DNA from 4 places in the Butyrivibrio sp. AE2005 genome. Region 4 is predicted to be linked to each of the others. Evidence: riboswitches for the same ligand, from Rfam matches in the RefSeq annotation. Region 4 holds a riboswitch; each other region holds the start of a gene.
The links. A riboswitch is a leader RNA that binds a small molecule or an ion and turns the genes downstream of it on or off. The one in region 4 is predicted to bind cyclic di-GMP.
Positions count from the first base shown of each region.

Region 1: it holds a riboswitch for cyclic di-GMP, as region 4 does, so the genes downstream of both, DL92_RS0109625 (hypothetical protein) here and DL92_RS0115845 (protein kinase family protein) in region 4, are expected to answer to the same signal.
Region 2: it holds a riboswitch for cyclic di-GMP, as region 4 does, so the genes downstream of both, DL92_RS0104660 (hypothetical protein) here and DL92_RS0115845 (protein kinase family protein) in region 4, are expected to answer to the same signal.
Region 3: it holds a riboswitch for cyclic di-GMP, as region 4 does, so the genes downstream of both, DL92_RS20480 (VanW family protein) here and DL92_RS0115845 (protein kinase family protein) in region 4, are expected to answer to the same signal.

Region 1 is NZ_JMMD01000011.1:70,416-78,106, forward strand. It holds gene rsmH (16S rRNA (cytosine(1402)-N(4))-methyltransferase RsmH) at 1-715, opposite strand, end outside; gene DL92_RS0109625 (hypothetical protein) at 1,119-1,778, opposite strand; cyclic di-GMP riboswitch class I at 1,859-1,932, opposite strand; gene DL92_RS0109630 (PBECR4 domain-containing protein) at 2,158-2,919, opposite strand; gene DL92_RS0109640 (hypothetical protein) at 3,479-4,390, opposite strand; gene DL92_RS0109645 (hypothetical protein) at 4,521-5,564, opposite strand; gene DL92_RS0109650 (hypothetical protein) at 5,672-6,466, opposite strand; gene DL92_RS0109655 (hypothetical protein) at 6,505-7,101, opposite strand; gene DL92_RS21045 (hypothetical protein) at 7,067-7,222, opposite strand; gene DL92_RS18880 (hypothetical protein) at 7,246-7,691, opposite strand, start outside.
Region 2 is NZ_JMMD01000004.1:12,391-20,081, forward strand. It holds gene DL92_RS0104630 (ATP-binding protein) at 1-2,496, shown strand, start outside; gene DL92_RS0104635 (DNA/RNA non-specific endonuclease) at 2,498-4,030, shown strand; gene DL92_RS0104640 (hypothetical protein) at 4,051-4,431, shown strand; gene DL92_RS0104645 (flavodoxin family protein) at 4,532-4,972, shown strand; gene DL92_RS0104650 (hypothetical protein) at 5,016-5,300, opposite strand; cyclic di-GMP riboswitch class I at 5,493-5,568, shown strand; gene DL92_RS0104660 (hypothetical protein) at 5,823-6,065, shown strand; gene DL92_RS18230 (helix-turn-helix domain-containing protein) at 6,339-6,713, shown strand; gene DL92_RS0104670 (sigma-70 RNA polymerase sigma factor region 4 domain-containing protein) at 6,825-7,373, shown strand; gene DL92_RS0104675 (DUF6462 family protein) at 7,386-7,607, shown strand.
Region 3 is NZ_KK366042.1:46,150-53,840, forward strand. It holds gene DL92_RS0115105 (hypothetical protein) at 1-886, shown strand, start outside; gene DL92_RS0115110 (hypothetical protein) at 890-1,696, shown strand; cyclic di-GMP riboswitch class I at 1,814-1,887, shown strand; gene DL92_RS20480 (VanW family protein) at 1,962-2,777, shown strand; gene DL92_RS0115120 (ABC transporter ATP-binding protein) at 2,952-4,697, shown strand; gene DL92_RS0115125 (ABC transporter ATP-binding protein) at 4,710-6,650, shown strand; gene DL92_RS0115130 (hypothetical protein) at 7,129-7,691, shown strand, end outside.
Region 4 is NZ_KK366043.1:4,090-11,780, reverse strand. It holds gene DL92_RS0115860 (DEAD/DEAH box helicase) at 1-2,079, opposite strand, end outside; gene DL92_RS0115850 (serine/threonine protein kinase) at 2,190-3,101, opposite strand; gene DL92_RS0115845 (protein kinase family protein) at 3,094-4,398, opposite strand; cyclic di-GMP riboswitch class I at 4,521-4,604, opposite strand; gene DL92_RS0115840 (sensor histidine kinase) at 4,713-5,990, opposite strand; gene DL92_RS0115835 (LytR/AlgR family response regulator transcription factor) at 5,987-6,736, opposite strand; gene DL92_RS0115830 (ABC transporter permease) at 6,717-7,514, opposite strand; gene DL92_RS19730 (ABC transporter ATP-binding protein) at 7,480-7,691, opposite strand, start outside.

The DNA.
Region 1 (7,691 bases), on a different contig from region 4:
CTATCGCCTCACGAAGCGCGGTTGTCGTATCCATGGGATTGCCTTTTTTCATTAGCGAAAAAACTTTTTCCGCAATCTCTTCCGCATAAGGTTCATCTGAGTTCTCTACAAGCATACCCACAAACTCTTCTTTGGTTATGTTGTGAAGGCGCTCAGCTGCCGATTCTCCGCTGTCCGGATTGAGCCTAAGATCAAGAGGCCCGTCAATCTTGTAAGAAAAGCCCCTTTCAGGGTTATCTATCTGCATGGAAGACACTCCAAGATCTGCCAGAACAAAATCAAACTTTCCGGCTTCATCACACACTTTATCTATATTCTCAAAGTTCATCTGCCTGAACTTGAATACATCCTCTCCATATCCTGCGTTTCTGAGCCTCTCTACAGTCTTCTTCGATTCTATCGGATCGATATCAAGTCCGTAGATACAGCCTTTCCCCTGCAGTTTTTCAAGCATCTTTGAAGTATGTCCGCCGTACCCAAGCGTACAATCAAGCCCCTGCTGTCCCGGCTCTATCTGCAAGAAATCCAAGATTTCTTTTACCATAATGGAAATATGCATCCCCGCAGGCGTCGAACCCTTGGATATTACATGCTCCACCACATCCTTGTACTTCTCCGGATTGTGCTCCTTGTACTTCTCTTCAAACTTCTTGGGATATTTTCCCGAATAACGAACTCTTCTCTTATGCTGCTTTTCTTCCACACTCTTCTCCATTCGCTGTGATTTTGGTGTATTTGCTTTGTTTTTTGGTGCATCCGCTTTTATTTCGGCGCATACACTGTGATTTTGCTACATCTTCTTTTGGCCGGCTCCGGCAGGTCAAAAAACAATGTACTAAAGTGTAGTGTATCATATTTTTGCAGGATTTTTAGCCCGATCCGGTCGCAAAATCCTTTTTTTGACTAATAGAGCAAAAACATATCGAATTAGTCACACTTTTCCCCGGATTTCCAAGGCCACAGTGACTAATACATTTGATAACATTTGTTATAGTCAAAATCTCCCCTTCATTTCCTCATCTAGAACTCCAAAACTCCCTATTTTCAAGAAAAAATGTGACTAAGGAGCTCCGTAACGCTCGAATTAGTCACATTTCTTACAAAATCACACTACAATATCAGTAAACAGAATCAATATACAAATCGTCGATTTCTTGTCTTATCTCATTCTTATATTGTTCCGTAGCTATTTCCTGTTCAAGAAGATTGATTGCTTCTTTAAGATTGTCAGCACGCATATTGTCTAGATATTCCAATATCTTTGCTATGACAGTTTTATCGTTATATTTTTCGGGAATAAAGCCAAATATTTCAGGATATTTATCTATGCGTTCTTTGCGCATTTTATCAAGCTCAGAAATATTCATTTTTATTTCTTCAGTAATCTTCACAATTTTATTAATGGCTTTTCTCTTTACTATGATTGCCAAAAGTATACCGACTCCAACTCCGGCAAATAACAACCCTACGAAAAACTTTGCCAAATTTTGATCCGAATTCAGTTTAGCAAGAAACTCCGGGCTCGCGTAAAATACTAATTCCATGATTCCGCAATAAATTAATTCATAACCAAAGTATCCGATCAAAAACCATTTAATTGCTGCACCAACGCCTCCATGAGCTCTAATTTGGAGTTTTGTATTTTTATAGTCGTAATCACTTAATAAAAATTCTTCCTGATCATCAAGATCGCTAAATTCGTTCTCATTCAGCTTGTCATAAGCTTTTTTCAATGCATCTCGTAATTCTTCTTTGTTCATTTCATTGCCTTTTTTCATACCTCAATCAGTCTCCTCTTCGTTAGCCTTTGTTTTAATATAAAAAGCGCAAAAAAAGCGATACCTACGCATCGCAATAAAACTGTAACTGGCTATCCTTTCGGACCCTATAGCTTTGCGTCATTAGATTTCTCTAATTTTGCCCTTAATTATTCAAGAATAAACGGGATGATACTTTACCCAGAAAAAAAGACTACAAACTTAGATAATACTATGTTTGTAGCCTTATTATTCAATCGGAGTGACGTGATTCGAACACGATTGAAAAATCTCAAAGCCCGCACGGAAAGGAGGTTTGACAACACCGACTGACCGAAAGGTCAAACAACTGGTCAAACAGTTTCTATCGACTTCCCCATACAATTCTCACATCAATGTCTTAGGTATGAATAACTCCATTTATAGAACACAAAATATTTTTTTCTTTTGCAAGTTTAATATAATTCCGAGCATTATTGTCATCCAACAATAAATTGCAATTATTTCTACAACATGAATCTAATATTTGCAATTTCTGCTTAGCACTGTACTTATACTCTTTCTGGCGAAGGAGTTCTGAATTCTTATCAAATACCAACACAGTTTTAATAAGCTCCACATCCTGCCCAGGCATATATTTTTCTTTACCCTGAACATTTCCGTCAGACTCATCTATCCATGTACTGATGCAATACTTCGTGATATCAATGTCTGAATTCACTCTAATTTTTGCATTGTATATCCACCCCAACATATATCCTTTATTCAAATCTGATATAAGTATATCTACATTATTAAGCTTACGATTTGATTTTTGAGGATCATATCTCAAGATTATAGGACAGCTATTGCTAATTAGAACATCTCTATTGCTGATAAAGTTTCGAACTTTCTTATACATTTTGGAAGTTGTCGATATGACATTGGGGACAATCTTCGTACTGATAGATTGCCCATCAGCAATGTCTCTATACAACTTCTTTGGTGTTCTGTATCCATTAGAATTATAGATTTGCTTTGATATTCCTATCAGATGTGGAAAATTATCTGTCTCACCAATAAGGATAAATCCATTCCCATTGTATGTAACAACAATATAAAAGCTTTCAAGATAATAAGTGGCAAATGCCTGAGCGCATTTCCTGATATCTGTAATGTCCATGATTATCTCCAAAAATAAAGTAAAGCTCTTGGCCAGAGCCAAAAGCTTTACTATCGGCAATCGTTCACGATTATTTTTTAAGCAGGGGAGTGCCCGGTTCAGCCGACGTGAATCCCTCAGCAAGTGAGCCTGCATATCTTTTAATACAATAGACCTATATGATACATTATCACCACAACAAAGTCAACTTTTTCTAATTAAATAATACGATAAAGGATACTGTTTTACAAGCAATAACAGCATTCTTCATAGAATTTTAACACATCGATATAACTATCTCTTTCCAATTCTCAGCCCAATTGTCCTTTAAAACGCAAACATGTTTTTTCTATCAACTCCTAGTCGATTAATAAAGAATGTTTCCTCATAATCCCTTCTGTCAAATATGGTATTAGCAACTTGCTTTTCTAGTTGCATAGCATTTCCCCATTTATGTTAGTTTACGCATTTCCACGTCATTATAACATTCCATGACCACAAACAAAAAGAAGAGAAGCAAAGGATTTCCTGCTTCTCTCTGAATATATCCGTATAAAACCTGTTACAGTATACAACTCTGCTATCTAACAAACTTGTCTGCATATTCGATAATTTTAAGAAATTCGCTTATATCCTTAGAAAGTGCATCATCCACGTTAGCCTTAATGCTATTTGGATATTGTGCATTATAAGCAGGTCTCATCATATCTTCATACGAGGTTATCAACTTGTTGACAGCATTTTTGTCGGAAAGGTCTGTGTTTCTAATGTTGTCACGGATGTTTGCAATAAGATTCTGATTTGTTGCTATATCTGTGCTCGCATACTCATTAGTTGATTTTCTTACTTCATTTGGCAAATAAACCTCAATGCCAAAATATTTTCCTGATGCAGGGTCATCATTGGTCTTGGTTTTCTTATTTGCCAGCATCCTTTCCTGAGTTCTGATCAGGTTATGATTATAGTCTTTCATAGCCCGGCTAATAGCTTTTGCCTGATCTTCATTAAATCCTTCAGTAGCACATTTATCAACAACCTTCTGCGCTACTTCCATCTTTGCATAATCTCTGTAACTGAGATATCCATTCTTTAACTGACTTCCGATACCTGTTATCAGATCTCTTGCAGCAGATAACTCCTCATCATTAAAAGAAGCTCCGCCAATTTTATAAACACCTTCTGCATTTTTGCTTACCGGTATGTCTTTTTCATATAAAGCGCTTACAGGATGATTATTCCAGGAATCTCTCACTTTTTCTAATTCTTCAGCACCTAAAGCAGAAATAGACAAGGTAGCTGCCGTATCTGAGAAAGCAGTATTAATTTTAGATTTATCACTTAGTTTATCGGCAACCGCGTTCTGTAAGCCACTGCTCTCATCCTTATTTACAGATTTTGTCTGCATCTCGTCACGCTGCAACTTTGCAGCATATATATCCTGACTAACGTCTTTTACCTGTCTGTTCACTGGAGTTATATTGATTCCTGCCATAATCATCTACCTCCTTGTACATGATTTGTGAATATCACAAGGGTTTCTCTTTTTCCTTTCGGCATCAATCCTTTATCAGATAATACTAATGTCACCAATAGCATCATCTATGTCATGAATAGCGTTCTTCTTATATCTGACTGTCAACAGTGCTGCCCTTAACATCATTTGAAAGTAAGCTCAGCTTATTGAGGATATTCGTAATTTCAGAATTAACAGCATTCTGCGTATCCTCCATAGATGCACCCTCAGAAATAATAGTTCTCTGGGCATCCTCTGCTCCCATGCTGTCAGCTTCTGCACGTTCTCTTCTTGCAATAGCCCGTTTGGTATCAGCACTGGTTCTCTGGCTCTCTGCAGCGTGTTCCTTGATATTCTCTATCATTTCCTGCTGCATAGCTTCTTTTTCGAGTTTCTTTGCTTCTTCCTTCTTCTCTTCTTTCTTCTTTTCGGCAGCTTCTTTTGCTTCTTCCTCGCGCTCCTTCTGCTCTTCGTCAACGTGATCGACTGCTTCCTGCGTCAAAAGAGCTAAAGTCTCTCCGTTAGCAGCTTCAATAATATCTTCAGCTTCATCCTGAGCTTTCAGCATATCCTGAGACTTAGCACGTTCTCTTTTCATATCTGCATAGCCCTGAACATTTCCCATCTGCTGAGCTTTTGCCCTGTCTATATCAAGTGAATTCTGCTGATTCTTCGCAACATAGTATAAAGCCTGCTGCTGATACTCTGACATTTTGCTTTTTTCTTCATCAGATAAACCATCCTTGGAATTATTCATCTTAAAAGCAAGTTTTGAAAGCTCATTATTCTCTTCGCTGTCCGGATCAATTCCATATGCTTCCTGGAGTTCTTTTAACCTGGCATCATTCTCCAGTGTATCCGCAGTCTTTTCGTTGATCTCGTCCTGAAGGCGCTTTATCTCATCTTTAATAGACTGCATCTGTGCATCCAGCTTCTTCTCTCCGCCAAATGCATCGGAAACCACCTTGAGTGCCTGTTTTCTGGCTAGACCCTGCCTCTGCTGGACAAGGCTTTCACCCTTCAGATTGGCACCTGATACTGAGGACAAATTGCCGCTCTTATGTGCAGTTTTACCTACCCCAGTAGTCGACTGGGCATTATTCTGATTTTGGAAAGGATTTATTTGAACATCCGTGTTCTGTTGTATCCTCATAAAGCACCTCCACTTATGGCAAAACTGATACTATCTTGTATCATGCATAAATATGGTCATCTATATGTATATCGGCAAAAATGATTCTTTATTAAAGCCTGAATAGCTCACTCTTTTTTATCAATATTTGACGGCAGAATTGATGACAGCACATCTGAATAATTTCCAGTGCTCGTATACGTGCCACCAGCTCTTGCTGCGGCGTTTGTCATGGACTGTGCCTTGTCGTAAACCCTTGATGCAAAAGAGTTATAACCTGTAAATATACTCTTTAAAGTACTGATATCAGCCTTTTTAAGGGCATCCTCATCAAGCTCAAGCTTATTATCAGCACCTACCGATATACCAGCACGTTCCAAAAGTCTTTCTGTAGACTTTGTGGTCTTGGTCATCCATGCCGCATTTCTTAAAACGTCTTTGGTGTTTGAATTACCGGCACTCTCGATAGTTTTGTTGTAATTATCAACAAATGACTTTACTGCCTTGGTAATTGAATCCCAATCATAATCTTCTTTTGTAGTCTCGTCGCCCGTCTTCTCATCTTTGGTCTTGATCTGTTTCTTTTCCCAAAGAGAATCCTTCATAAGAGCACTTGCTGACTTTGCCAGAGTTCCTGCTGCACTTCCCATGGAAGTAAGTTTTGCAGATGAATCCCTGCCTGATGAAGCACCATCAGCCTTCTGCTTGGCATAATAGGCCTTAACAAGTTTCCCATAGGATCCATTCTTTATACTGGCATAATCTGAGAGGTTTATCCCACCCATGATGCCATTATTATTGCCTGCTCCTGAATTGATACTTAGACCAGCCAGGAATGAACTGGCATTTTGGTTATATGCGCTATAGTCGTTATCAGCGCTATCATAATAGTTACTCTGTGAATATCCTCTGATTGTTGACATATATCCACCCTCCTTTGCTATTACCCGGAATCCATTCCTTAAATGTGGTAATCAATATGCCTATATTTTTCAGGCAACATTTTATCAACCTGCATGTTATTTAGTTCCTTTGCCTGTGCAATTGCAGCGGCATCGGATTCAGCAATTGCTTCATCTGATAATGTCTCAAGATTCTCTTCATTAAGCTCTGCCACGTTCTCTGCCATTTCGGTAAGTTCTTCAATCTGATCCTCAAGTTCATCCATGACCTCAGAAATAATACCTTTATCCTTATCGATACCGGTTGCTTCCTCGATCATTTCTTCACGACGCTCTTCCGGAGTCTTTGGAGCCATCTTCTCAGCTTCTTCAGCAATCTTTTCACCGCGTTCTCTGGCCTCATCCAGTATATGGAACATCTGGGAGTTGTTATATGAGGCTTTAGCTGCATCAATCTGGTCATCATACTGCTGGAACATATCGATCTTCCTCTGGATATCCTCAAGAGAGTCGGTTTTCATGTTCTTTAGGTTTTCCTTCTGCTTTTCAAAGAAGGCTATCTGATTATCACGCTTGGCCTGTCTTTCCATCCGGTCCTGCGTTGCTTTACTCATAGGTCTGTTAAGAAGATTTAACCCTTGCATGTTTATATTCATAGGCGTTCTCCAATATTCTCTGAAGCTCTTCAAACTGCTCCATCGTGAGATCAACGTGCTTTTCTTTGATAGGACTTGGATCTAATAGTTCCCTAAAAAATGTTTTAAGACCATCTGCCATAACCACCAGCCCCCTTATTATGATCAAACCATCTGTTCTTTAGAATGATAATAATCCTCAAACAGCTTATTGGCTGCATTCATAGTCTCTTTGCATATTGCCGGAAGTTCACGTCCCCAGGTCTTAGTAGCCTGCTTGAATCCCTTTTCCATGGCTTTCTGCATCTCTTTCATTTTGTCGACATCATCTCCGGCAAGGGCTGCAGCAAAATCAAACAGTCTCTGGGATGTCTGCTTTACACCGTAGTATCCGTCTTCAGAAATATCTTTCTGTGCCTGAGCTCTTGTAGCCGCATCAACCTTGATATTTCCACCAGCAAGCTGTTGCCACATGCTGTTTCCTGTAGCCTTGCCATATGCACCTACCTGTCCCTGCAGAGTTTTCTGAACTATAGCCATCAGCTGGTTTCTCTGTTGTTCCTCTGCTGCTTTCATCTGCTGAACAATAGCTGCTCTGTCAGTAGCTGATT
Region 2 (7,691 bases), on a different contig from region 4:
AGTAATAAGTTGGTAAATGCTCAGAATAATGAACAGTTTGTTCAAGGCCTTGAAAAATTAGCTTTAGCTATGTATGGACGGCAATATGTTGGAATCATTATTGCTGAGAATCAATCGCCTCAAATGATTCAAAATCTAAGGAAAAGTTATCAAAATCTATATACTAAGTTGTCTCCATTACAGAAAATTCAGTTTTCTGAAAGCGAATCAGAGAGTAGCAGTAGAAGTAAGTCTTTTGCTGAGATGGATGGAAAGCAGAAAGCAGCTATGATAGGAGGAGCAGTTGCTTCTATAGCTGGCGTTGTAGGAGGAGCTTTTTTAGGAGAGGCAGCTAAAGTAGGAGCTACTGGAGGAGCCATGTTTGGAGGGCAAGTAGCAGGTCAACTTAATGGTTTTATCAATTCTTTGGCTCCTAATGAACAATTGACGAAAAATACAACTACGCAGACATCCACAACTACAGAAAATAAAGAAGTTACTGATATATTACAGTTGATAGATGAATCTATAAAGAAAACCAATGAGTACGATAGTTATGGAATGTGGAATGTAGCAGGTTATTTTGCGTCTGATGATATGTCAGCGGCTGAAATTGCCGCAAGTAATTATCGGTCATTGATGAGTGGAGATACATCTGGGAGAGAAGTTGCTGCAATTAATTCTTGGAGAAGCAATAATCCTAATCTAAATGGTGATTTTTCGGATCTTACTACATATATATCAAGGTTTGTGCATCCTAAATTTTGCTATGGGAATAGTGAGGACTATGTTGTATTAACTGATGCTTCTACAGCAATAAGTGGAAAAGAACTTGGGCTTCATTTAGGATTTCCTAGAACTACGGTTCCGGGATTACCTGTAATAGAACATGCTGAATTTGGTAAGGAGGTTTTTTCATATAGACTGTTTTCTAAGAAAACTTCTTTGGCTCCTGAAGATAGAATGACACTTGGCAGGGTGTTTGATCTTGGTCAAATAACTAACAAAGTGGTGGAACTTGATAATAAAAGTCTAAATATGCATACCTTTATTACTGGTTCTACTGGATCGGGTAAAAGTAATACTGTGTATCAGATGCTAAATGAATTGCATCAGGATAAAATCCCTTTTTTAGTTGTTGAACCTGCGAAAGGCGAGTATAAGGATGTATTTGGTAATTATAGTGATGTTAATGTGTTCTCTACAAATCCTAAGATTGCCGAATTAATAAATATAAATCCATTTATGTTTCCAGAATCAATACATGTATTGGAACATGTGGATGGTCTTGTTGAAATATTTAGCGTTTGTTGGCCTATGTACGATGCTATGCCGGCTTTTTTTAAAGACGCGATTCTAAAATCATATGAAATAGTTGGATGGGACTTGGGATCTTCGACATTTGATGGTGAAGAAGTGGAATATCCAGACTTTGAGATTCTCGCTGAACAATTAAATGAATTGATTGAGGAATCAGACTATGCATCAGATATCAAGTCTAACTATAGAGGAGCTTTGATTACACGAGTAAGGTCGTTAACTGTCGGACTTAATAAATATATTTTTTGTTCTGGACAGACTCCATACAAAAGGATTTTTGATGATAATTGTGTTTTGGACATCAGCAGAGTGAAATCAGGTGAGACAAAAGCTCTGATTATGGGACTTATAGTATATATCCTGAATGAGTATAGGGTGGATAGAAAAGTAGCAAATAATAATGGGCTTAAGCATGTAACAGTGCTTGAGGAAGCGCATAATCTACTTAAGAATACGTCTGGTGGTGGAGATTCGGAACTTGTTGGAAAATCTGTAGAAATGCTTACGCAAACTATTGCTGAAATACGTACATATGGAGAAGGCTTTATAATTGTTGATCAGTCACCATCATCGGTTGATATTTCTGCAATAAAGAATACTAATACAAAGATAGTTCTTAGGACACCGGAAGCAAATGATAGAGAAGCTGTAGGAAGATCCATGGGACTTACAGAAGATCAGGTAAATGAAATCGCAAAACTTCCTAGCGGAGTTGCGGTAGTATATCAGAATGATTGGGTCAGCCCAGTATTGACGATGATTGATAAGGCTCCTGTTATAGATGATGTTCCTTATGTTAATAGTAATCCTGTCAAAATAAGACCATTAAAGGAGGCAAGATTGGAACTTGTCTCTGTATTGATGTCGCCGTGGATAAAGCATGAAAGAATTAGGAAAAAAGTGCTACTTCAGGATTTGAAGGCAATAGATTTATCAAGTAATCATAGAAAAATAATTATGAAGTATATAAATGATTATGTTTTTTTCTGTGGGAAACTTGTATGGGATGTCGAGGAAATTCCTAAGTTACAGAAAAGTTTGATGGCTATACTTGGTATTACAGAATCAGATTATGAAAGGATAATTGATTCGGAAATGCCAGATATGCTTAGAGAAGCTGTGATAAAAAAGACAAAAGGTTTTGGTGCTCAAGAAGTTGATGAAATTTGTCATGTATTAACAAAGGTGGTGAAATAGTATGGGTGCTGGACTGAATGGTTTTGAGAAGCTTGATAGTAATGTGGCTAAGAACGAAAAATTTGATATTTCTGGCAAGATAGAATCGTTCAACAAATCTTTTAAATCAAGTGTTGAGGACGTTAAGGGGAGTTTTGGGCAGATTGAGCAATCTATGGGTGATTCTATATCCAAGGCTATTGGTAGAAATGAAGTTGGAAATGCAGTAAAAAACTATTTTGACGGAGAGAATAAACTTGTAAAGACTGTTGAACTGATTGAAGATGGGATTACTAAGACAACTAGCTATGATGGTAAAGGTACAGCTTATCTAGAAGAAATCACTGATACTGTGAAGTATACAACGGAGTTAAAGCTTAAGCCTGATATAGAGATTATCAAAGAAAATTTTGTTGCCAAGACAGATGATTTTGGAAGGACTATTAGTTGTAAGGTTGATGATGTACAAGTAAAAGCGTCTTCGAGAGAAATTCTAAGTGAGAAATTAAAAGATGCTACATACCGACCTAAAGATGAGAGGGGGCATATTATTGCTGATATCTTAGGCGGGCCAGCCACAAAAGAAAATGTAGTTCCACAGGACTTTAAGGTGAATAGAAGCCAAATGAAGCAAGTGGAAAATATTGTAAGAAAGCTTAAAGAGGATGGTCATAAAGTGGATTATGAGGTGAAGGTGAACTATGTTGCAGATGAGCAACGACCCTCTTTTTTTGAACCAACGATAAAATATGACGATAAAGTATACGAGTTACCGAATGATTTAAAGAAAATTTATAATGATTCTGATTCGAGTGCTGTTAAGAAAGTTGTTGTGGATATAGGAGAAAAACACGGATTGTCAAATAAGGTAGGAGTAGAACAGGGGGCATTTGCTGCGACAGTGACATGTGCTATGTCAACAGTGGACAATGTTTCGGCATGTATCAACGGTGAAATAACTGCAGACGAGGCAGCAATTAATATTGCAAAAGAGACAGCGGCGGCGGGGGCTGTGGGATATAGTGCAGGCTTTATTACTAACGAAGTAGCAACAGCTATGTCTGCGTCGACTAATTCGTTGATTTCATCATTAGGAAACTCGTGCATTCCAGCGGCGGCGGTATCATTTGGGATTTCATCCTATGACACAGTGGTTGATTATGCGAAGGGCGAAATAGGCGCAGATGAATTAGCATATGATTTAGGTGAGAATGCAGTAGGAGTTGCAGGTGCTATTGGTGGTTCAACGTTAGCAGGAGCGGCGATAGGGTCGATTGTACCTGGAGCAGGAACAGTGGTTGGAGCAGGTGCAGGCCTTGTTGGCGGTATGGTAGGATATGCTGTTACATCAGGAGCTTATGAAACTGTAGTTCAGAAGGCAGGAGATGCTATAGAAGCTCATGCAGATGAACTTGAACAGTTGCAAAATAAGGCAGAGTCAATTGCTCATAATACCATTAACATGGCGGCAGAATTTGGTGATGCTGCTGTTAGTGAAGTAAAGGCGGCTATAACTGATTTTAATATTAAAAATGCATTACCATTCAAAGTATGATAGCTGAAAGGATAAACTATATGAAAAATATAAAAAATTATAATGCAGATAAATATAGTGCTGGTAGTAGCGAGTATAAGCAAGCAGCAGATGGAGTTTTTAAGAAGATAAACGGCGATGAAACATTGTTTGTTACTTCTCTTATATTTGAACAGGAGCCGGAATTGGGAGAAGGAGAAAACGCTGAAGAAATATCTCAGTATCCTTTAGAAGATATACTTGATAAGTTTTATTGTTATATTACAGATTTTTATGATGATTTGAATGTAAAAAAATCAAATATATGTTATTTGGAATTTGCATCTGATGATATGGATGATATTGTTAAGTTAAGACAGATTATTGGTAAGCATGTATATAATAAAGAAGTGGATAATACAGTTGAATTGATTATCGAATAACAACAGACCAAAGAAACACTTTTCTGTTACAATAGTAAGAGCATTTACTGTGTTCTGATTGAGTATGGCTTATATAAAAAATGCAGAGGAGTGAAAACGTTTGAGTACATGTATTGTTTACTATTCTAAGCACCACGAGAATACCAAGAAAGTCCTTGATGCGATCAAGGCTGTGGATTCTGATGTGGTGCTTATTGATTCTGCACAGAAGCGAGAAGCAGATCTTCACGGATATGATAGGATTGGTTTTGCATCCGGGATTTATTACAGCAAATTCGCTGAGCAGATTTTGAACTTTGCCAAGATTAATCTTCCGCCGCAGAAAGATGTCTTTTACATAGCTACAGCAGGGAATCCTCTGAAAAGGTATTTTGACAGTATAGCAGAGATTACTAAGGATAAGCAGTGTAATGAGCTTGGTAGATTTCAGTGTAAAGGATTTGATACATTTGGCCCGTTTAAGCTCGTTGGTGGTATTCAGAAAGGGCATCCCACAGAGGATGAAATTGCAGACGCGGTGGAGTTCTATAAAGGTTTGTAAAAGAATGGTGTGAGTATGGCAGGTTTGGTTCTGGAAGGTTGTTTCATATCGCAATTCGCCACTTACTGTTATGGGTTTCAAAATATAACCGTACCTTCCGCTTGTAATCAAGCACAACAACTACACATTCAAAAACAAATGTGGAATAAGAAACATAGAGCCCGTCCGGAGTAGTATAAGGCCCCGGATGGGTAATGGTTCTATAACCTTTTATCGTATAATTTTCATACTGACCGTCTTCGTTCATAATGCGAAAACGAAGAGGAATAACTTCTCCGTTTGCCTTGTGCTGGCAGATGACGTCTACATTATCAATAACTCTACTCATAACAAATAACCTCAATGAAAAAGAACTGATGTTCGCATATATAATACACCTTTAGCAAAGATGTTTCAATCAAAATGAGCACGCTTTATTTTGCTAAATTGGTAAAATAAACTGCTTTATTTTGTAGGATTTGCCGTATCTTTTTAGGGGCGTCTCGGTTAAAATAAAAGTGTAAAAAATGTTCGAACAGAACAATACCAAGGGTAAAGCTGGAGCAATCCGGTGGCACAAAGCTATAGGGACTCACAAGAGTCAGCCAGTTGCGAGTATGAAGGGAGCTGGTGACAGCTTCTTTTTTTTCGAACCTTTAAAACTCTAATCGAAAGGAGAAGATTGTTTTTACGTTGTTTTAGTAAAATAGATTAGGGATGATCGCACAATAGTTCTTCATTTCTTTCGTGCATCTGACTATGTAGGTACAGTGCTTGCGTAGGGTGGACATACAGATTAAGGCCGGTAGTCAATTGGTTATTGTAAGAAATATTTTCCTTAATCTGTGGAAAGAGTATGGGGTAGAAGGTTATGAAAACTAAAATACCGGAAACAGGCGAACTGTGGGTGAATTGCCCAGTATGCGGAAATAAGATTATGCGAGCGGAATTCGCGTCATGTGTTGAAAAGTGTGATGTCTGCGGATCGGTGCTCAGGATTTGTGCGACCAAAAGGTTTGTTACTACTATTGTTAAAGATGAGAATGAAGCGCTGATCGAGATACTTCATAGGTATCATAAAGAGCTGTTAGGGCTTGCGATAGAAGCTTATTAGTAGCCTTATATTTACAATTTCATATAGATGAGATAATTGATGGACTAGTGCAGTGCCATTGAGCGAGGAACAGCATCATTTATCAAAAGTATTGCCAAGAGCTTAAAGAGTCGTGCGTGGCACGTAGCATCGAAGGAGCCTGCAAAACGGAAATATACCGAAAGGTTTTGACCTTAGGTCTATTGTGTTTTGCAGGCTCTATTTTTGTTTCTTGATATATCTGCTCTTGGCTAAGTATGTTTCCGTTTTGGGACTCCGGAACGGAGGGGAGATATGGGTAATGAGAGCAAAAGATTTGATGTGATGACACTTGGGGAGCGAATCAGATTTATCAGGAAGCAGAGAGGAATCAGTCAGGAAACGTTGGCTTCGCTTGTATTTACCAAGAAGCAGACAATTTCTTTATATGAACAGGATAGGCTTGAACTTAAGGTATCAATGCTTAAGAGGGTTGCCGTGGCTTTGGAGGTTCCGACATCAATATTTATCGATGAAGAAGAGTGTGGATGTATAAAGGATGTTTTCGAAGAGAAGGAGATGATGAACACTTTTAAGAATCTGGGACCTGAGCTTAAGAGAGTTGCTTTGGAGCAGTTGAGGGCGCTCGGAACTTTGAAAAGTCAATTCTGCGTTGACGCTGAGTCATAATCTTGGGACTCGTTGCATGCCATAGAAGCCCATAGAATGTAATTGTAGATAGAAATAACCGGTAACTATTTCTTGAATACAGCTGTTTCCTCTTTAGTTGGAGGATTTACAATGGCAAGTTTGGTAAAACAATATGCTGTGGCTGATGCTGCAGAAAGAGTGAGGTTGATCAGTAGCAATTTTGTAACTTTTCTTGGAATAATCGATAGCCATATCGATGGTCTTGTATATCTCATCGAGAGGGAGAAGGCTTCCAATCGAAGAGGAGGTATAGAGGATCTGGGAGTCCGAGTTCAGGATAACAAAATCAGTGATATTACAGGAAACACAGCTACCAATAATGTTCTGATACGTGACGCACTGATGGGGTGTGATTTTTCCAACGGAGTACTGACTGGGACAGATAGAGAAGAAGAGTTCAAGAAAGACGCATTTGTTATAAGACAGATGAGGCTGGATTACAAATTGTATAATGCTCAGCTTAACAGCTTGAAACCGAGAGAACGTGATATTTTTATGAGTCGCATAGAGTCACATGCGCCGTTGGGAGATATTGCAGATGCAAATGGGATTTCGGTTGAATCAGCAAGAAAGTGCATTTTTCGAATCAAGCAGAAGCTCATGAAACAGGTAGTTATGTATATGGAAGGAAGTATTTAGGAGGTACGTGCTATGCCAAAGACCAGAGCGGAGATTCCTCATCTTGAGGAAAAGGTAAAAAATGGGCGAAAGAAGTTTGTCAGATATGATGAAGCAGTGGAGCTTTATTCTATATGCGATAAGACGGTGAGGAAGTTTGCGAAGGACGCAGGAGCTACTTACAAGGTGGGGAGAGTTGTTTTGATCAATACAGAGTTGTTCGAGGAGTTTTTGGAGAATTTCAAAGAAAGATAATTTTTATAACAGATTGGTACAATGAAATACATTTTTGTCCAATCACTTATATAAAGAAAAAACACTATAACCAATCAAAAGAAA
Region 3 (7,691 bases), on a different contig from region 4:
TCTTAAGGAACTACATCCAGAGGCACAGAAGAAGGTTATCGGACGTGCCGTTGCCGGAGATGCTGACATAAAAGGTCTTATTAAGGGGATTACTAAGTCTGTCGGAGCCGAAGGTAAATTTGGCGTTGATGTATATGATATTGCAACTTCAGATAATGATAAAGGTTCTAAAAGAGTAGCAGGGTTTAAGCTAGTGCAGGATGTTGAGACTACGTTCGCGACTTGGGCGAGCACACTAGTTTACAGTGGAGATATAAAAAAAGCAAATGGTATGCTTTTTTCGAGTGCTAAAAAGGGAAGTTTTCTTGAACTTATTTCTGAAAAAGGTGCTGAATTAAAAAACGTAAGCAGAGGAGAAGTTGCAAAAAGATCTTTAAAGTATGATGCAGAGTCATATTTATTCAAGAATGTAAAAAAAGCTGGGGCTGAAGCTATAGAAAATGCTGATGACTTAACTGGACAAGCATTAAAAAATGTAGGAAGAGAAGCAGAACGTGCTGCAAAACTAAAGAATTTTAAAGCAGGAGTAAAGTGGGCTGGAGCCATTGCGGATTTTGCATTTAATGTGGTTGATAATTTTGAAGAACAGGAACAGGCACGCATATCAGGTGTTGAGATGACAAATGGAAGAGTAGTGGCTGAGTCAGTAATTGAAACAGGAGTAGATGTAGTTTTATCAATTGGTGGAACTGCATTGGCAGGATTTATACTCGGGTCAGGTGCACCGGTCTTGGCAGTAGGAGCTGTTAGCGTAGGTGTGGTTTGGGCGGCAAATTCTCTCATGGAGATGGCAATCGGAAAAGATATAGCAGAACTTGCTTCTGATGCATTGTGTGATGCTCCAAAAGCAGTGGTAAGTTTTACATCAGAAGTATTTGGGGGTTAAGTTATGTATATAGTAACGATAGCAACAATAATAGCATTGGAACTTCTAATAGCTACATTTGCTTTTATACTTAGAGTTATTCCGTTAAAGAATTACCATAAAAATATTGCCAAAGTACAGATTGCCTTACTGGGAATAGCTTCTTTACTGGGAGCGTTTGTTTGTATATATATAATGACTACTTCTAATCCATCAATGTTTGATGAGAGCAGGTGGGATATAGAGCTTGCAGGAACATTCTTTTTTTTATATTTTATATTGTTTGCGGGATCTGTATATCGATATTTCTCAGAAAAAAATATAAGGAATAATAAAGAAAAGATTTTTGAACTAAAAGCCACAGAATACAAGATAATAAAATATACGGATTTAATGCTGGGAAATTATGCTTTTATGCCGAATGTAAAATCTTATTGCGAATTTGAAGGAGGCAGAATTTTATTTACACAAAATATGCCTGCAAAGGAAAAAGATTGTGCATTTACATGTATAAGAATAAAAAAAGGGATATATGAATGTGTTTCATATGAGCTTTTATCCGGCGAAAAAGAAGGTAACTCTTTCGAAATTATTAAAAGGATACTTTTTTTTGTTGCTGCGATCGAAGCATGCTTGTTTGTAATATATATATCTCAATTATCAATTGTTGATATAAATATTGTTGGTCGATTGGCTGGTGGGATAGGTTTGATTCTATTTGGAGCTGCTACACTTGGATTGCTAAGAGGGGCGAGGGGAATATTATCAATGTTATTGCGGTTGCTTTCATATGCTTTAATTTTGACAGGTATAATTAATCTTTTTATGTAAAGTGCGTTGAGTGAAATATAGCTGAAGTGAAATTGCAGAATGATAAATTTCATTATGGACTTTAATCGGACCTTACGGTATAATTACTCTGTTTTAATAAAAAAAGAACTATATATAGATAATTATTGGCAAAATTAGAGAAATCTAATGACGCAAAGCTATAGGGTCCGAAAGGACAGCCAGTTGCAATTGATCTGATAGCGATGCGTAAGTATCGCTATTTTTTATTTGGAAAAATCTAGAAAAAAGGAATTACGTGCAAGCAATGAGAAAGAAAAGTATTACTATGGCAATCGCAGTGCCGGTGCTGTGCGCAACAATCATCGGATATGGAAATAATTCATCATCACCTGAAGAAGTTTTTGTACATATGGAAGAAACATTTGCTCCGGGAGATCAGGAAGGAATTACTGAAACAGTTGAAGCCGGCGCAGAAGTGGTGAATCCTGTTGAAGATAATGCAGTTACAGAGGAAGTTGTAAGCGAAGCACCTGTTGCTGAAGCTCCGGCTCCGGCACCTGAAAATATAGCTTGGGCAAGCATCGGTCATGAAGATATCATGCTGTATCCCGCTAATGAGGATGCAAATAACGTAAATGCGAGAGTCGCATGCGGATATATAAACGGATATATTGTAAAACCGGGAGAGACATTCTCATACGCAAGCACGATCGGAAGGGGAACACCACCTGAAAAAGGATATGTTATAGCACATGTTGTCGGAGGATATGATTACGGCGGAGGCGTATGTAAGATAAGCAGCGCTCTTTACCACGCAGCAATGAATGCCGGTTGCAAGATTGTTGAAAGACACAATCATTCAAAACCTGTTGACTACTATAAGCAGGGAGATGATGCAGCTATTGCATACAAAACCAGAAAAGACTTCAGGTTCAGGAATATATTTGACCATGATGTTATGATACAGGCAGCTTACGATGAAACCGGATATCATCTTGATATCCTTGCACCGCAGCCTGCAGGAATGCCTGTCGCACCTGCTCCTCAAACTGAAGGAACACCGGTTGTTCTTGCACCACAGCCTGAAGGAACACCGAATACTCCTGATCCTCAGCTTTAAAAAATTGATTTACGATTAAAAATAGAAAGCACCTCTTTCTTGGATGATGGTTCTAAACCAGATCCGGTGATGAAAGAAGGTGCTTTTTTAATCTTAAATAACTATAAAATCAATTGAACACAATTTTTTTTAGTTATATAATACTTGATTGAAGATTACAACAGGAGAGAGACTATGATAAAAACGTTAGGTAAAGAACTAAAAGAATATAAGCTCGTATCCGTTTTGACGCCGCTTTGTATGATCGGTGAAGTTGCGGCGGAGATGATCATCCCAAAGCTTATGGGAAAGATTGTCGACAACGGTATATACGGAGAGAACATGGCGTATATTTTCAGAGTGGGCATTATGATGCTTTTGATCGCTCTGTTTGGACTCGCTGCGGGACTTGGAGGAGCGTATTACGGATCGAAGGCGTCTACAGGTCTTGCAAAGAACCTCAGAAAGGCTATGTTCGATAATATTCAGACTTTTTCTTTTTCCAATATAGACAAATTCTCTACATCGGGCCTTGTAACAAGGCTTACAACCGATGTCACCAATATTCAGAATGCATATATGATGCTTCTCAGAATGGCAATGAGAGCGCCGGCGACCGTTATTGGCGCGATGATCATGTCATTTATGATCAACCCCAAGCTTGCTACGATCTATCTCGTGGCTGTAGGTGTTCTTGCCACGTTCATGGCTATTATCATGAGTAAGGCGACTGTTTATTTCAAAGAAGTTTTTGAAAAATATGATGAACTCAATGAGAGTGTTCAGGAGAATGTTTCCGCGATCAGAGTGGTAAAGGCTTATGTTCGTGAGGACTATGAGAATGATAAGTTCAAAAAAGCTGCCGGAAACATTTACAACATGTTTGTAAGAGCTGAGATGAACGTTATTAAGATGGGACCTATGATGACGGCTACCGTTTATGTGTGCATCCTTCTGATAAGCTGGGTCGGCGCGCACATGATCGTTGCGGGAAGCCTTACAACAGGTGAACTCATGGGACTTTTGGCTTATTGCATGAATATCCTTATGAGTATGATGTTCCTTGCAATTATCTTTGTTATGCTCACTATGGCACAGGCAAGCGGAAAGCGTATCGCAGAAGTTTTGGAAGAGACACCCGATATCACAAATAAGCCAAACGCGATCACAGCAGTTCCCGATGGAAGCATCAGTTTTGAGCATGTAATTTTTGCATACAATACGACTTCGGAAGAGCCTGTTTTAAAAGACATCAATATTGATATCAAGTCAGGTGAAACAATCGGAATTATCGGTGGAACAGGATCTGCCAAGTCTTCTTTGGTTAACCTTATCAGCAGACTTTATGATGTAACTGAAGGTGCCGTTAAGGTAGGTGGAATCGACGTAAGAGATTATGATATGGAGACACTCAGGGATCAGGTTTCCGTGGTGCTTCAAAAGAATGTTCTTTTCTCCGGAACTATAATAGAAAACCTCAGATGGGGCGATAAGAACGCGACAAAAGAGGATTGCATAAGAGCCTGCAAGATGGCTTGTGCAGATGAATTTATTGAGAGAATGCCCGATGGATATGACACATATATAGAGCAGGGCGGTGCCAATGTATCAGGCGGTCAGAGACAGAGACTTTGTATTGCAAGAGCGCTTCTTAAAAAGCCCAAGATACTTATTCTCGACGATTCAACAAGTGCGGTTGATACAGCTACGGATGCCAAGATCAGAAAGGCGTTCGCAGAGGAAATACCCGGAACTACCAAGCTTATCATTGCACAGAGAATCGCGTCCGTTCAGGAATGCGACAGGATAATCGTCATGGATGACGGTCAGATCAGCGGTTTTGGAACACACAAAGAGCTTCTTGAGAATAACACTATTTACAGAGAAGTATACGAATCGCAGACCGGTGGTGCAAATGCAGACTTTGATAAGCAGGCTTAAGGAGGATTCATTATGGCAGAAGAAGCAAAAGAGATAAAAGTAGGGCCGGGCGGCGGTAACAGACGCGGCATGCCAAAGCCTAAGATTGAAAATCCCGGAGCTCTTTTTAAAAGGCTCATGGGTTATGTGTTTAGATATTATCCTGTGCACATGGTTACTGTTTTGGTGTGCATACTTATAACGGTTGCCTCAAATATTCAGGGAACATTTTTTACAAAAAGTCTTATTGACTCGTATATACAGCCAATGCTCGACAGCGGAAGCAATGATTTCGGGCCGCTTCTTGGTGCTATAGGAAGAGTTGCGATTTTCTATGCTCTCGGTGCATTGTCGGCATACGTTCAGTCAAGAGTAATGGTATATATCAATCAGGGAACGCTCAGAAGACTTCGTGAGGAGCTTTTTACCCATATGGAAAGCCTTCCCATCAAGTATTTTGATACAAATGCGCACGGCGATATCATGTCAATTTATACAAACGATATCGACACGCTCAGACAGATGATAAGCCAGAGTATTCCCCAGCTTATCAACAGCGGAATTACGATTGTCAGCGTGCTTGTTTCAATGTTTATTCTTAGCATACCGCTTACTTTTGTGACTCTTGTTATGGTCGGAGTTATGCTTTTTTGCTCAGCTATGGCTACCAAGGCTTCGGGAAAAAACTTTGTGGAGCAGCAAAAGAACCTCGGTGCGCTTAACGGTTACATTGAAGAGATGATGACGGGACAGAAGGTGGTTAAGGTATTTAATCACGAGTCTGAGAGTATTGTGAAGTTTGATGAGCTTAATGAAGCTCTTTGCAGCAGTGCATTTAAGGCTAATGCTTTTTCGGGATCTCTTGGTCCTATAAACGCACAGCTTGGAAATACAAGTTATGTTATCTGTGCGATGGTCGGCGGTGCGATAGCTCTTTCTGATAATATTGCCGTAGGCTTTACAGTTGGTGCGCTTGCATCCTTCCTTACATTTAACAGAAATTTCAGTATGCCGATTAACCAAGTCAGCATGCAGCTTAATTCGATAGTTATGGCTCTTGCCGGTGCGGATCGTATCTTTAAGCTTCTCGATGCACAGCCTGAGACAGATGACGGCTACGTAATGCTTGTCGATGCGATTGAGGAGAACGGCGAGATAAAAGAGGCCGATCATCATACGGGTCACTGGGCTTGGAAGCACTATCACAAGGCTACCGATACGACAACTTACCAGCCGATGGAGGGTGATGTAACTTTCAACGGCGTGGACTTTGGGTATACGGATGAAAAGATGGTTCTTCATGATATCGTTCTTCATGCAACACCCGGACAGAAGATTGCTTTTGTAGGTTCTACGGGAGCAGGAAAAACCACGATAACAAACCTGATCAACAGATTCTATGACATTCAGGACGGTAAGATCAGATATGACAACATCAATATCAATAAGATAAAAAAAGCGGACCTTCGCCGCTCGCTCGGAATAGTGCTTCAGGATACGCATTTATTTACGGGTACGGTTAAGGACAACATCAGATACGGCAAGCTTAATGCAACTGATGAGGAAGTAATCGCAGCAGCAAAACTTGCAAATGCACACAGCTTTATCAAGAGGCTTCCCGAGGGTTATGACACTATGCTTACAGGTGATGGAGCCAATCTGTCACAGGGACAGCGTCAGCTCCTTGCTATTGCAAGAGCAGCTATTGCAGATCCTCCGGTACTTATCCTTGATGAAGCTACATCTTCGATTGATACGAGAACAGAGAAGATTGTTCAGGACGGTATGGACAGGCTTATGAAGGGCAGAACGACCTTTGTAATTGCACACAGGCTTTCAACCGTCAAGAACAGTGATTGCATAATTGTCCTTGAGCAGGGACGCATCGTAGAGCAGGGTACGCACGACGAACTCATCGCCAAGAAGCAGAGATATTACCAGCTCTACACCGGCATGAAATCCGAGACAGCGTAAAGTAGCCACGCCGTAGAACCGGCGATCGGGCTTTTGAGAATATTTTTCGAAATCGTCGCGTGTATTGACATTCAAGGCTATATTTTGTTTTTTTTCTGAGATTTTGCGAATGGAGAGTATATATCTAAAGAGGATTGGCTGAGGTTTTTATTTACACGAGTTGATACAGCCATGAGCATGAAAAAGCAGAATCATACATTCTGTTTTCGCTCCACTTGTTTGAGCCCATTTATGGGCGAGTTTGGAGCGAAGAATGTAGGGTTCTGCTTTTTTATGCCATGACTGTCAACGAGTGTAACTAAAAGCCTCAGCCAATCCTCTTAGATCATATCTCCATCGCAAACTCGGCGGATATAAAAAAGGCAAGAAATTGGGGTTGACAATATGGTCTAATAACAGTAGACTATGGTTAAAGGTTTACAGTAAGTAGACCACTCGAAAAGAGGGGTGAAGTAAGTGAGTTTAGGAGGAGGCAGAAATGAAAACGAAAGTTAAATCAATGGCAGCAGTAACTCTATTTATATCACTATTGATGCCAACGCTTGTCGGATGTGCTTCAATTCCGGCAAGTGCATCTGAAACAGGTGAAAGTTCTATCAGTACTGAAGACGGTTCTTTAGATCTTTTTGCCAAAACAGATGCAGAGAATGCGGCAGCAGCTGCTGATACTGATGAGGATGCATCATCTTCGGATGCATCGGTGGAAGTACCGGATAATCTTGAGGATTTTCAGTTTGTTTATAACGGTAGCGTAATTTCTGCAATGGATGACTTTGAAACCTTGGACAAGGCATTGGGGGGATATGATCAGGGTCGTTCTGCAGCAGAAAGCTATGAGTACGGAGATGGTACGAAAAGTAATATTAGAGTATATGTACTCGAGAAAGATGGAAGCAAGTTGCCGATAACACTCACTATAGAGGGTGATATGGCTGCTACTTCGCGTAAGATCAAGGTTGGCAGTACCAAGGAAGAAGTTTTGGCCGCTTATGGGGATCCGAATGTTGAGCCGCCTAAAGCTTATGGCCCTGACGGGAATGA
Region 4 (7,691 bases):
TATACAAGTAGCACCGACAACATTTGAGTTTTCCACCAAAAGATCTGTAACAATCTCTGTTCTATGAGTTTCAATCGACTTTCCCCAATCGTCCAATGTCTTCTTCACGATAACAAGTCTTGCATATATATCAGTCAGTTTTCTTCTATAATTATCAATCTCTGTAACAGGATCAACATTATCGCTCAAAAGATAGTCTGCAGATAAAGGTTCTATCGGAAAAGGCCCTTCATTTTTCATATCAAACTTGTAACCACTACATTTTTGAAGTATTTCCCCATATGTTTTTTTGGCAGAAACATATTTAGCATCGGTTATTAAAGCTTTGAATTCATCTGCACTTCTGTTGTACTCTTTTATACTTTCTATGTATCTGTCCGCTTTCTCCTTAAGCTTCTTATTCAGATATTTTGTTGTTTTATCAAGCAAAAAAATAATCGGTTTAAGAAGGAAACTCAGAAAACCTGTTTTTTTCTTTAAGGCAAAATATGCAATATCTTTACGGATTCTTAGCTCATATATACTTCTATAATTTATAAGAGCGTTGCACTTTTCATTATGCAAATCTGATAACTGCTTAAGTTTTTCTTTTTGTACGAGTGCGCTGTCCCAGGTAGTCTGACGACAATCTGCAAAAAGTTTATAATCATCATAGACAGACTCGACATAAGCCAGCGTCTCCTTGATGCCTGACATGTCTTTTAATATTCCGCTTTGGCTCATCTTGAGTTTTTCTATATAATCCTCAGCTGTCTTTCCAACTTGTTGTTCAGGTGCATACTGCTTGCAGTTATCCTGAATCTTGTCTATGTTGCCTATTCTGATTATCCTGGCATTTTCATCTCTTCCGACTCGCTCCAATACATTATCTACGGCTGAATTATTCTGAGATGATACCAGCACTCTTTTTCCATGCTTAACAAAATATTTTACCCAATTGACTATTACAGTGGTCTTTCCTGTTCCCGGAGGTCCCAATACAAGCTGTATATCTTTTGTCTTGATTCCTCTCTCAATAGCCAGCATCTGTGAAGTGTTTGGCTTCTGCTCTTTGCTGAGTAGTTCTGCTTTAAACTCATCCCATCCCGGAGCCTCATCTTCTTCTGCAGAAGGATGACCTTTTCTTCCAAAAAGCTTATACATATATCCGGAATCTACGGTTCCGTTTTCAATACTTTGAATTACTCTTTCTCTTACACGCTTCTGGACATCATTTATCTGCAAAAACATATGACCGTTATTTTTCACCAGAATACTATCGTCAAACTGCTCAATGAATTCGACAATAAAGCTCGTGCCATTTTCTTCATCAATACGGTCGATGATTATTCCTTTTATCTTCCTTCGGAAATCCTCGTTTATTTCTTCATTTGTCTCGATTGCAACTCTGCTTTCCGAACAATAAAGCTCACTATCGGGATCGAATGAAGATGAAAAGAATTTATACGTTTTCTTTTTTGCCTTACCTTTAACAAACTCACAATAATCGTAGTTAACGTAATTATCCTTGTATGCATCAAGCTGTTCTACCTGATCTTCATACTTTGTAAAATTCTTTATCGGTTGAATAATCTCTCTTGCGAATTTGTTATCAACCTTAAGTTCTTCACTTCTTTCGGTACTAAAAAAATACGCATCGATACCATCGCATAGCTCTGTCAAAGCTTCCGGGGTCATTCCCCAATCCTCGGAAGTTTCTTCATTTAATGTATTCTTATAGCCATCCGCAACTATCGCGGTTCGACCTTCGGCAACAATCAAAAAAGTTCCATGATTATAGAGGTATTTCTTTTGAGCCTGAAACTCTCTTCCGGAAAAAATACTTGTAATAGAGAAATTATTATCATCCGAACGGATTGCATTAAATTTATAATTTGCAGTCATAAAGACATAGTAATTACGATCATCACGCACAATATGATTACATACTGTCACACAATCCGCGTTCACGATCTCATCAATTATTCCATCCCTATCCTCAGGTCTATCCGCAGCTACTCTACCTCCCATAAAGAAGCAAAGTTCTTCTTTTAAGGTAAAATAGTTAATAGGGCGAAGATTCAATATATTATTCTGCATAAGGATTCCTCATTAGTTCTGCCTCATCCGGTACGTTAATGTGAAGAGGAAACGTTTTTAGTTTTTCTTCTGAAGCTCCCAGAATTTTAATATCAAATTCATCCATAATATCAGCTATTCTTTCTTTTGAATGTGGCTCTTTGATTTTCACGATATGAAATCCTGTCAAGTCCATGTCCTGATTTCCTTTCTCTGTTAAGCGCTTCGTAGAAGGCTCTTGAATCCATATATCTATCTTTGGGATTTAAAGATAATGCTTTGCTTATCACCTTAAAAAGTCCGGGATAAAAACCTCCTCCTATGCTTGATATGTCTTTAAATGTCAACCATGAACTACCCGATCTGTCGGGCAAAACATCAACTCCGTATTCAACCGGTTCTATCCCAAACAATTCCAATGCTATCTGACCAAGTGCATATACATCTGTTGCCTGATATACAAAGTTATTGTTTGCTCCCGAAATCTGCTCAGGTGCCATATACCTTGCAGTACCTGTGCCCTTATCCGCCAGAGCAAGTCCACTTATACCATAATCCAAAATGTAAACAGAATTTCTCTTGCTTACCACAATAATGTTTTCAGGCTTGAGATCCTTATGTACAAATCCCCTCAATCCGTGAATATATGAGACAGCCTTAGCAATATCCAACAAAAGATTATATGCTTTGTCATACCACACTTTATCTTTTCTAAGGTTATGCCTGCTCTCCAATATTGCTCTAAGACTCTTTCCTTCAACATGCTGCATCTCGATTATTATCTTTGACTCTTTATTATCTACGAAATAATTATAGATTTTAGGCGCAAAATCCGAATGCTGCTCAAGTGCTACTTGATTGCTGATTTCCTCAAGTATTATCCTCTTTTGTTCTTTATCCTCAAAACGCATAACCTTCAAGATAACTCTTCTATTAAGATCATTATCTATGGCTATATACACGCTTGTTCCGGCTTCCTCGTTTGTATGTACTGTCTGCTCGATTCGAAAGCTTTTTGCGTTTGCAAACTCAATCTTATTCATTATCCATTTCCTCTAAAAGAATCCTGTCAAATTCTCTCATGCCCGGTATCTGTGAAAGCGAGGCAGCTCTTACTATTCCTTCTATCTCATCAACAAAGTCGTCAGAGTAGTAATCATATAAAACAGAACAATCCACCGCACCGCCTTTTTCAATTGATGTATCAAGGCATGCTAACAAAACCATTACAAGTGAATATACATCCCCAGCTTCCCATTCTTTGTTATCGTGTTCTGATTCAAGAAGCATTCTAGGATGCGTATATACATTATTCTTTTGTCTCTGCGCAACCCACGCTCCGACTGTCTCCATGCTCTTTTCTTTATAATCAATTTTTGCTGTTTCAAAGCATCCAATCTTCGCTTCATATCCGTCTTCAAAAGAAGATACAAAAATACATGTGGGTCTTATATCCCTGTGATGAATATTTATTTTAGAAGAAGCCAGCCTGCTCAGTCCATTTGCAACCTGCTCTATGATATCCAGAAGTTCATACGGTTTAATTTCTTTTGCAATCTCATCGAGTGTCTTAGTATTTTCACGTATGTTATATACCAGATATTTAAGATTGCAATACGCGCTTGTTCTTAACTCTTCACCCGCAATAATATTGTTCGAGCCCCTCATATTCTTAAAGAACTGCTGAGCTTCCATATCCCTGTCACTAAATGCTGTTTTTTCATCAGTGTTTAAAAAGGGTCTTACATATACATATGTAGAAATATTATTGTTATTCTTTCTGGCAATATATTTGAAATTGCCCTCTATAGATTCGTAGGGCTTTTTCGGAATCTTTTTTATAACTTCATATTCCCCAAACGGAAGCATATCCGCTTCCATTGGTTTCATTCGCTTTTTATCAATTTTGAACAAGCTTGCAACAGACTTATAAAACAGCATTGTAAGCTTACAAGCCATTGTCACGTCTGCATGTTTACCCTTTATTTCATATTTCCTTATGCCGGATACTTCCTTTGAAATATGTACAATTTCATTTGCCTGATTCTTGAGCTGATAAAATGAATTTATATTACATTCACCATACCAAAGCCCTCTTATACCTTTACTTTTCCCCATTATTCCTGACAACGAATCCGGAAGATCCGTAAATCCCGCATCAAGACAAAGACCGGAAAACAAGACTTCAAGTGCCTGTCTGATATTTATAATGCATGAGTCCGGATCCATGCGCGCATTTGACTCAACTGCATAACATATACTGTGAAGCTCTTTCCACGCACCAAATTCCTGAGTCTTATTATTGGGCATTCTCACCTTGATCAAAAAATCAAAAAACATCAGCTTATTTCCTCCACCACGTACTGAAATTTTCCGGTAAAAAAGAAATAGCATTACAGGGGCCACCTATAATGCTCTATTTTTAAGGTACAAAAAAAGCGATACTTCCGCATCGCTACCAAAAAAGCAACTGGCTACCTACCCTGTTCAACATAGGCCCTATAGCTTTGCGTCACTAGATCACTCTAGTTTTGCCACCGAAATACTATCACATAAATACACAATATGCAAGTAATTGTTCATAATTTTCTGATTGTTTTGAAATTTAACTACAATTTAATTTGCGTCAAATTATTAACGCACATCGGCAATTTTTAGACTTTTTGCCGATGTGCGTTATTTATATATAAAACAATATTAACAGTAAAATTTTTCCCATCATCACATATCTCGAAAGTCCCTTCATAACTTTCAACAGCTGACTTAACTATACCCAATCCAAGTCCATGCAAAAATTCATCTTTATCACATGTATCATCTTTCTTTGTGTACGGATTTGAAACTTGTACGATCAGAGCATTCGCGCTATAGAACATAAAACAGCTTAATATCTTATCCCCTGAATCAAGGCTCTTCAAAGCATTGATTGAATTATCAAAAAGATTTCCAAATATTTTTATGCAATCATGATATGAGATTGGTAAACCGGCCGGGATATTTATATCTTTCTTAACTGTAATTCCGTTTTGTTCGGCTGCAGAAAATTTTATGTTCAGAACTGTATCAATAGCTTCATTCCCAGTGTTAACAAAACTATTTATAGCAGATTGTTCATCTATAAGTTCCTGTAAATGATTCTGCGCTTTGTCATACTTTTTTTCTTTCAAAAAGCCTGAAATCAACTGCATATTATTCTGCATGTCGTGCTTTATTGTACTTATGAGTTTTTGGTTTTCAGACAACTCTTCATAATACGAACGCTGCCAATTGGTTATCTTTTCATACTCTTCGTTCTGTCTTCTAACCTCATAGGATTCACTGATCAAGTCATACAAATGAATGATCATAATATTCACATACAAGACAAGAACTGCTAATGGTACCAATAGGGGTATCCTTTCTTGATTTGAGCTAATACTCAGGCTTTCGCTTAGCATGGCAATGCACGTAAATGCAATGAAACTAATGATCGGAACCGATAAAAGCTTCAGCAGAACACGCATATCAACTTTTCTGTTTTTTATAGTTTGATACCTTGCCACTATTTCAACAACAATATAAAAGCATAAATGTGGAATAAATAGAACATATCCGGAATTTAAAGAACTACCCTCAATTAAATACATCAACGTTTGCGCAAATCCGGCAAAAACTATGAGTACAGTAGCATATGCAAATTTCACTTTCTTTTCGCCTTTGTATGCACATAAAAACAGGCAGCTCCAGAAAGAAAGCGAAACAAGATTGCAATATTTAAGGTCATATTTTATAAAAACAGAAAATAAAATGACGAACAGAACGCTCATCACCTTTTTTATCAGATCATATTTCTTTATTGCCTCTAATACCCTATCGTAGTAATGCAAGACAATCCAAATATCAAATAAATTCAGAAGAAAATAGAGAAAGATGTTAATCTTCGCATGATTCATAGTCCAATTCTCCATTTCAAATATCTCATATGCTCTAGTTTAACACTTTTGTGGTATTTCTTACTGATAGGCAACCTGACGCCGTTATTCAAAATAATCTCATCGGAATAAATAACTTTAACATAATCCATATTAACAATGTATGAAGCATGGATTCTTACAAACCAATTGTTGTCCACCATTTTCTCAAGATCGGACATTTTTGAATAAAAAGAATAGTTTTCATCTGTTGTATAGACATTTATTTTTCGCTTATTCCCCTCAAAATACATTATGCTCTCACAGCGTAACTGTATTTTGGCTTTATCAACAGAAATGAATATATATTTTTGACTGGAATAAATATAATTTACCGCTGCTTGTATTACATCTTCAAGCTTATGCGTATCTATAGGCTTATTTACAAATCTGAACGGCTGTACTTCAAACGAGCTAAAGACATAATCCGAGTATGCCGTAACGAAGATAATAACAGCTCTTTGGTCTATAGCCCTTATCTTCTTTGCAGCTTCAAGCCCATTAACTCCGGGCATTTCTATATCAAGCAGGTATATTTGGTAGAATACATTAGGATTTTTATTCAGATAATCTAAAAGACTTTCACCGGTCTCAAAGCAATCGACCTCAACATCTCTGATTCTGATGTTCTCAATAACATCTTCCATTAACGCGAGATTATCTTTGTTGTCATCACATATTGCAATCTGCATCCAGTCACCGCTTCTCTCAGAATTCTCTACCCTCAAATGATTTTGTTCCAAGCACCATAAACACTACATAGTATAGCATACATAAAAGCAATTGAATCAGCACACATTTCCCCCTCCCTGTACTGCTGATACTTAACACTTCTGTAGTCTCCAAAACATCTTCTGATAACTGATAAATATAATTCATCGGATTAATATATTTTACAAATGAATACGTCAGCACGTGATTGCAAACCAAAGATGCAACAAAAGAAATCACTATCGTTATAATCGGTTTATATCTTGTCCCAATACACAATGCAAGCTGTGGAATAAAGAAAAACGTATACATATATATCAAAAGCAAAAGACATAATAAATCTGCTACATTATTTCCAAATATTTTTCCTGATGTATAAATGCTGCCGTTATTCGCGATTCCAAAATAAATAGCCAGCATTACAATAATTGTAATCACAAAGAAAACCGCAGTAATAACTTGTAACGCTAAGCTTTTACCTATAAACAAATTTCTCCTGTTCCTTATTCTCACAGTGAACAAAGAAATACTTTTATTGTCAATTTCACCTGATAACATTTGAGTTCCCAAAAAAGCTGTCACAACCGGGCCAATAAAAAGAACTGTTGTTGTTACAAGTTGCAATGTTATCCAAAATAAAGCATTCTGATTTTTTACTCCTTCATACATTTCGTTTCTCATACCGATCGCATAAATAAATCCAATGGCTACAATTACAGCAACCGCCAAGATATCATTACGCTTTAAAAATTTTAACAATTCAATTTTTATGATATGCAATATCGATATTTTCATAGCCATTCTCCTCAAACAGATCATATAAAGATTTGCGTTCTATTTCTAAATCCAAAACGTCAATACTTAATTCATCAAGTTTATCAAGAACCTGTTTTAAATCTTCGACATGTTCAATCAATATATTGTCTTTATCAACTTTTACCCCTGACTTTTCAACTTCTTCCGAGTTCAAAG